Linked DNA regions of Gloeocapsopsis sp. IPPAS B-1203. Each later gene encodes a partner of the first gene's protein in a complex. Links are inferred from orthologs where the notes say so. Each region holds a gene or a part of one and is shown in the gene's direction. Other genes may lie near its edges.

Region 1 (4,164 bases):
CGATATTATGCGGATGTCAGCATACGGACTTACAGCTGCATAAAACTTACCAAGGTGCAGGGGTGGTAAGCTCTGCCTCTGTATCAGTTTCACTGCATTGCTTAAACGTATCATCGCGCAAGTATGCCGAGTCCGAATTCGGCATTTCTGTGTGATATCTGGGGGAAATCATCCCTCAATTTCACACTATTAATTTTTCTAATAGCAGCCATAGGTCTAATACAGCACAATAAATGTTTGGTCTAATCGGTCATCTTACTAGTTTGGAACACGCCCAAGCAGTAGCTAAGGAGTTAGGCTACCCTGAATACGCAGATCAAGGGCTTGATTTTTGGTGCAGCGCTCCGCCCCAAATCGTAGATACTATCAAAGTTACAAGCATTACTGGTCAAATAATTGAAGGTCGGTATGTAGAATCTTGCTTTCTTCCAGAAATGCTAGCTTCACGCCGTATCAAAGCAGCAACGCGGAAAGTACTCAACGCTATGGCTCATGCGCAAAAGCATGGTATCAATATCACGGCTTTGGGCGGTTTCTCCTCGATAATTTTTGAAAATTTTAACTTGTACCAAAATCGACAAGTGCGTAATGTGCGGCTGGAGTTTGAGCGGTTTACGACTGGTAATACACACACAGCTTATATTATTTGCCGCCAAGTTGAACAAGCCTCTAGAAAGCTAGGCATTGAACTCTCAAAAGCAACCGTTGCAGTGTGTGGTGCTACAGGTGACATTGGCAGTGCAATCTGCCGTTGGTTGGACGCTAGAACAGATGTAGCAGAGTTGCTATTAATTGCCCGCAATCAAGAGCGATTACAACACTTGCAATCAGAACTCGGTCGTGGCAAGATTCTGAGCTTAGACGAAGCTTTACCTCAAGCAGATATTATCGTCTGGGTAGCCAGTATGCCCAAGGGAATGGAAATTGATCCTACAACGCTGAAGCAACCCTGTTTACTCATTGATGGTGGTTATCCTAAAAATTTAGTCACCAAGGTGCAGTATCCAGGTATAAGTGTACTTAATGGTGGGATTGTAGAGCACTCGCTTGACATTGACTGGCGAATTATGAGCATAGTGAATATGGATGTTCCAGCCCGCCAGCTATTCGCTTGTTTTGCTGAGTCGATGCTACTAGAATTTGAGAAGTTACATACTAACTTTTCTTGGGGACGTAACCAAATTACAGTAGAAAAGATGGAACAAATCGGTCAAGTATCTGTAAAACATGGTTTTCGTCCTCTACTAGTGTAGGAAACAGGGGTAAGGAGGAGCCAGTTACGTGCGGAGGTGTCCTCCGTTGAGGAGCCACTGCGTTGCGGGGGTTCCCCTCGTTGTAGCAAGTGGCGTCAAACTGGCGTTAAGGGGCGAGGGGCGGCGAGTGACTGGTGGAAGTGTGGGAGTGTAGGAGAGTGGGAGTGTGGGAGTGTAAAAGATAATTGTCAACTTCCCTCATACCCAACTGCCCGCTTACTCGCCTACCGCCTACCCAACTACCCACTTACCCAACTCTTTCTGAACCCCGACTCACTATGGCAACTACTGAGCGCAAACCGCTACTTCTAGACTTCGAGAAGCCGCTGATTGAACTTGAATCACGAATTGAGCAAATTCGCGAACTTGCGGCAGAAAATGGCGTCGATGTTTCCGAGGATATTCGCCAATTGGAAGCCCGCGCCATGCAACTACGACAAGAAATTTTTAGTAGTCTTTCGCCTTCGCAGAAACTGCAATTGGCACGACACCCACGCCGCCCAAGTACTTTGGATTACATTCAAGCAATTAGTGATGAGTGGATGGAAATGCATGGCGATCGCAGAGGCACTGACGATCCGGCTTTAGTTGGTGGAGTGGCAAAGTTGGCAGGACGCGCTGTTGTCATGTTGGGGCATCAAAAAGGTCGCGATACGAAAGATAATATTGCCCGTAACTTTGGGATGGCATCTCCTGGAGGTTATCGTAAGGCAATACGGCTCATGGAACACGCCAATCGATTTGGAATGCCGATCTTGACGTTTATTGACACGCCTGGCGCTCTACCAACAGCAGAAGCGGAATACAAAGGTGCAGGCGAGGCGATCGCTTATAATCTGCGTGAAATGTTTCGTTTTGAGGTGCCGATTATTTGTACTGTTATCGGCGAAGGCGGTTCTGGGGGAGCTTTGGGTATTGGTGTAGGCGAGCGTTTACTGATGTTTGAACACTCAGTTTATACGGTTGCCACTCCTGAAGCTTGCGCGGCTATTCTCTGGAAAGATGCTGCCAAAGCATCTCAAGCTGCAGTTGCTTTAAAAATTACAGCTCCAGACTTGAAAAATCTGGGTATTCTCGATCAACTCTTACCTGAACCAAGTGGTGGCGCACATTCTGATCCGCTTAGTGCAGCGACAATCCTTAAGCAAGCATTAATTGAAAACTTAGAAACTTTATTGCAAATGAATGGTCAAGAGCGACGTAAAATGCGCTACCAGAAATTTCGCAGACTAGGTGTTTTTACTGAATTATCTTAAGAAGTTTCATCAATTGCGATCGAGAAAGCAGGTGATATAATTACCTTTAGCGCGTAAAGAAACTTTACAAACAGCGCACCTGCAGAACAAATCATCTTGCTACAGGTCTGTAGTGAGGGTTGCTCATGGCAACTTGCTTGTGAGCAATCTGTTATTTGTCAATTCATCTGCACTCAAGCAGTTAATTTAGGTTACTCTATGCCAGAAGAACACTAATCTAAGTCTTAGAAACGATTAATCTATCTAGAGTAAGAAGTTGAGATAATGAGGAAGCAATGCCACTTCTTCAAGGAAACAGGAATTCATGAATTTGGCGAAAAGTAAAAGCGCCTTGATTACTGGTGCAAGTAGTGGAATTGGAAAAGCAACAGCTTTAGCATTTGCTAAGGTGGGAATTGATGTTGCACTAGTGAGCCGTTCTCAAGAAAAATTAGCGGCTGTAGCTAGTGCAGTGCAGCAAACAGGGGTAAAAGTTACAGCATGTCCACTCGATTTAGCTGATGTTGAACAAGTGCGAGAACAGATCAGCGCGATCGCAGCGGATTTCAAGGTAGATATTTTAGTCAATAGTGCTGGAATGGGATACACCGGAAATCTAAGTGAAACACCATTAACTGACTGGCAAGCAGTGATGAACTTGAATCTGACAAGTGTATTTCAATGCATTTTGGGAGTTTTGCCAATAATGCGCGATCGCGGCACAGGTACCATCATCAACGTTGCTTCTATAGCTGGCGTGCAGCCTTTTCCTAGTTGGGGTGCTTACTCTGCTAGTAAGGCTGGATTAATTGCACTTTCTAAAACCTTAGCCGCAGAAGAACGCCAGAATGGTATTCGCGTTACAACTATTTGCCCAGGTGCAGTCGATACTGAACTCTGGAACAGCGATACTGTAAAAATTAAACTTGAGCGCTCAGCAATGTTGACGCCAGAAAGTGTAGCCCAGTCAATTCTCCACACAGTACTACTGCCACAACAAGCAGTTATTGAGGAATTAACCTTAATGCCTAACGCAGGCGTTTTGTGAAGCGATCAGGAATAAACATACACTATCAACCTTCAGACACTGGCTGTAGGATTGACAATTACGGCTGAATGTGTTATAGGTCACAACCCTAAACATTAATTATACAAACCTTAACTGAAACTTGAGATCATGACTATTGGATTCTCTGGCGGTTCTTCCCGCTCTAACTCGCCTCTAATGCCAGATAGCTTAGAAGATAAAATTAATCGTATTGCAACAAGACCAGATCGCAATACTCAAAACGGTAAAGAAGCTAAATTGCAGCCACCTCCAGAAGATCTTGATGAAAAGATGGTGGACGCAGTACGCACAATGTTATTAGGCGTGGGAGAAGATCCAGATCGCGAGGGGCTTTTAAAAACTCCTAAGCGTGTTGTTGAAGCAATGCATTTTCTCACTAGTGGTTACAATCAATCGCTAGAAGAACTCGTCAATGACGCCATCTTTGACGAAGGTCACAATGAGATGGTACTGGTAAGAGACATCAATTTCTTTAGCTTATGCGAGCATCATATGCTGCCGTTTATGGGCAGAGCACACGTTGCATATATCCCGAATGAAAAAGTTGTGGGACTAAGTAAGCTAGCTCGTATTGTCGAGATGTACTCGCGTCGCTTGCAAGTGCAAG
Region 2 (2,860 bases), on another replicon or contig:
CTCTTGCTTAGTCCAATCGAAACTGAGGACAGCGATATACAGCCTAGCGATTAAAATTGCTGCTGCACTCAAGCAAACAGCATTATTAGATCTTGCTCTTTGCTAGTTCTGTCGCTTGCGCTTTGGGTTGTAGCGGTAGTTGAAATGTATCTATATAGTGCTCGGCATCAAGTTAACTTCCCTCTAAATCGATTACACTCATCCAGCAACATATTCAGTTCCGCAGCAACTTTCCAAGGATTGCGACCCTTAAAAGGGGCAGCGACGACTGCTTCATAAGGGTTTTTTCCAGTTTGTTTAACGGTTGCGATCGCGGCTTTGTTGGAGAATCCTCGTCCAGCCACAAGCCAAGCTGCTAAAACATGCCCCGTACGCCCAACGCCGCCAGAGCAATGAACAACAACTTTCTCATGATTCTGATTGGCGGCAGCTAAGAATGGTAGAATTTGGCGGATCAGAATTTCAGCGTCGGCAAAGTGAAAATCCTCGATCGGTGTCCAACAAACTTGGTCGATTCCGAATGTCTGTCGGTAAACATCAAGCAGATGGGAATAGCGAGTGAGTTGAGATTCAGGAAGCAAACAGCAGACACGCTTTATGTCTTGGTGCTGCATAAATTCAATCCACTCTTTCACTTGCTCGTTGCAATATCCAGGACGAGCAGAACCAAACACGATGGGTTCGTCCTCCGAGGCTGAAGCAAATTTATACATAGTGAGTGCATCAAATTGTTCAATCTGCTAAGGGTAAACGGGAACGTTAGCTATAAACTTCAAGCGCCATTTTTTAATAAAATCTCTACAATCTAAAATGCAAAATTGGATGATTTTATTTCCAAGCGACTACCGACTTGATTAAGATAAAGATTGCTACTACAAAATATGGCACAGTTTAATGTCTCTGTTTGATTGGTTTGCAAATCGGCGAAAATCTGGTCCTATTAGCCAGGAACGCCAAGAGCGTGACATTGCTGATGGGTTGTGGAGTAAATGTGTGGCTTGTGGAGTCTTGGCATATACCAAAGACTTGAGAGCTAATCAAATGGTCTGCCCAGAGTGCGGATATCATGTACGGGTAGACAGCAATGAACGCATCCGACAGCTGATTGACACGAATACCTGGCAACCACTCGATGAGTCTCTCAGTCCTACCGACCCGTTACAATTTCGCGATCGCAAAGCTTATAGCGATCGCATCCGCGAAACTCAGGAAAAAACTGGGTTAATCGATGCTGTGCAAACAGGTTTCGGACAACTTGAAAAACAGCCTGTCGCTTTGGGAGTGATGGACTTCCGGTTTATGGGCGGTAGTATGGGTTCTGTCGTTGGCGAAAAAATTACGCGCTTAATTGAACGCGCCACCCAAAAGCGCTATCCCGTAATTATTGTCTGTGCGTCTGGTGGAGCCAGAATGCAAGAAGGAATGCTGAGCCTGATGCAGATGGCAAAAATTTCGGCTGCGTTAGAATGCCATCGCGAAGCTCAACTTTTGTACATTCCGGTTTTGACTAATCCCACAACAGGTGGAGTCACTGCTAGCTTTGCGATGTTAGGAGATATCATCTTAGCTGAACCCAAAGCAACAATTGGTTTTGCAGGACGCCGCGTTATTGAACAAACGTTACGCGAAAAGTTACCAGAAGAGTTTCAAACCGCAGAAGATTTATTGCAGCATGGCTTTGTTGATGCGATTGTGCCCAGAACTCAACTGAAAAAAACGCTAGCTCAACTCATTAGCCTACACCAACCTGTGACTCCTACCCACCACCAGCTATTGCAATTAGAAGCGATCGCTTTATCTTCCACTATTGCTGATCCTGGCAAATAATCGACTATAGAGGGATGAAAAGCTAGGCTTAGCGATTAGTTGCACTAACACATGATGAGTCAATTCTATTTCTTTGCTTAACAGCGATTGAAAAGTAGAATTTCAGACTAACCTTGTGTGTCATTACAACTGATCGCTAAATTATCTTGCATGAATCACAGACGCCTTCCGACTGAAGTCGGGGCTATCAAAACAAAGTGTGCCTCCGCACACTAAAATAAAAGTTTTATTCACTTGTTATTAAGTCCACGGAGGTGAACTATCCTGCGGGAAGCCGCTACGCGTCTACGTTTGTTTAGTTACAAATTTATTCGCCACGCATTTTTTGCTCCTACCTCTTTAAAGCTTCTGCTGTTTTCTCTTGATCGAGTTTCAAAATAAGTACACCCAAAGGTGGTAGACACAAGTCAATTGAGTAAGGGTGATTGTGGTAAGACCATTCCTCAGACCATTTACCACCTAGATTACCCATATTGCTACCACCATATTCACGAGCATCACTATTAAAGATTTCTGTATAAAATCCAAATTCAGGAACACCAATGCGGTAATGCGAATGTGGCTGAGGGGTGAAATTGCAAACAGCAATAACAAAATCTTCCGGTTCTTTGCCGCGACGAATGAATGAAACCACACTATGGCGGTTGTCACTACAGTCAATCCATTCAAATCCTGCTTGTCCAAAATCTTGCGTATGTAAAGCAGATTCCGTGCAGTAAAGCTGGTTGAGGTCTTTCATAAATCGCTTTAGCTGTTGGTGCGGCTCATACTGCAATAAGTGCCACTCTAAATCGCCCCAAACATTCCACTCGCTCCACTGTCCAAACTCCATCCCCATAAACAGCGTTTTCTTACCAGGATGGGCAAACATGTAAGCAAACAAACAGCGCACGTTTGCGAACTTCTGCCAGCGATCGCCTGGCATTTTGCCAATTATATTGCTCTTGCCATGTACAACTTCATCGTGAGACAGAGCTAACATGAAGTTTTCGCTGTGGTGATACCAGATGCTGAACGTGACGTTATTTTGATG

Evidence for each region.
Region 2: the proteins of CSQ79_RS02025 (region 1) and accD are in contact, whole or in part, in a solved structure (PDB 8UXZ), measured with the Escherichia coli proteins. The link is inferred for Gloeocapsopsis sp. IPPAS B-1203 from one-to-one orthologs.

The regions. Positions count from the first base shown.
Region 1 is NZ_PEIG01000001.1:445,385-449,548, forward strand. Bases 690-3,520 are described here. They hold CSQ79_RS02025 (acetyl-CoA carboxylase carboxyltransferase subunit alpha), read left to right. Parts: upstream 690-1,531; coding sequence 1,532-2,509; downstream 2,510-3,520. Other genes in these bases: CSQ79_RS02020 (long-chain acyl-[acyl-carrier-protein] reductase), read left to right, coding at 690-1,253; CSQ79_RS27285 (hypothetical protein), read right to left, coding at 1,278-1,445; CSQ79_RS02030 (SDR family oxidoreductase), read left to right, coding at 2,814-3,520. Also shown: CSQ79_RS02015 (aldehyde oxygenase (deformylating)), read left to right, coding at 1-43; more of CSQ79_RS02020, read left to right, coding at 234-689; more of CSQ79_RS02030, read left to right, coding at 3,521-3,536; GTP cyclohydrolase I FolE, read left to right, coding at 3,666-4,164. UniProt on the Escherichia coli protein: Component of the acetyl coenzyme A carboxylase (ACC) complex. First, biotin carboxylase catalyzes the carboxylation of biotin on its carrier protein (BCCP) and then the CO(2) group is transferred by the carboxyltransferase to acetyl-CoA to form malonyl-CoA.
Region 2 is NZ_PEIG01000010.1:224,342-227,201, reverse strand. It holds accD (acetyl-CoA carboxylase, carboxyltransferase subunit beta), read left to right. Parts: upstream 1-894; coding sequence 895-1,827; downstream 1,828-2,860. Other genes in the region: glgB (1,4-alpha-glucan branching enzyme), read right to left, coding at 2,159-2,860; CSQ79_RS18450 (protein-tyrosine phosphatase family protein), read right to left, coding at 168-713; CSQ79_RS18455 (putative signal transducing protein), read left to right, coding at 1-54.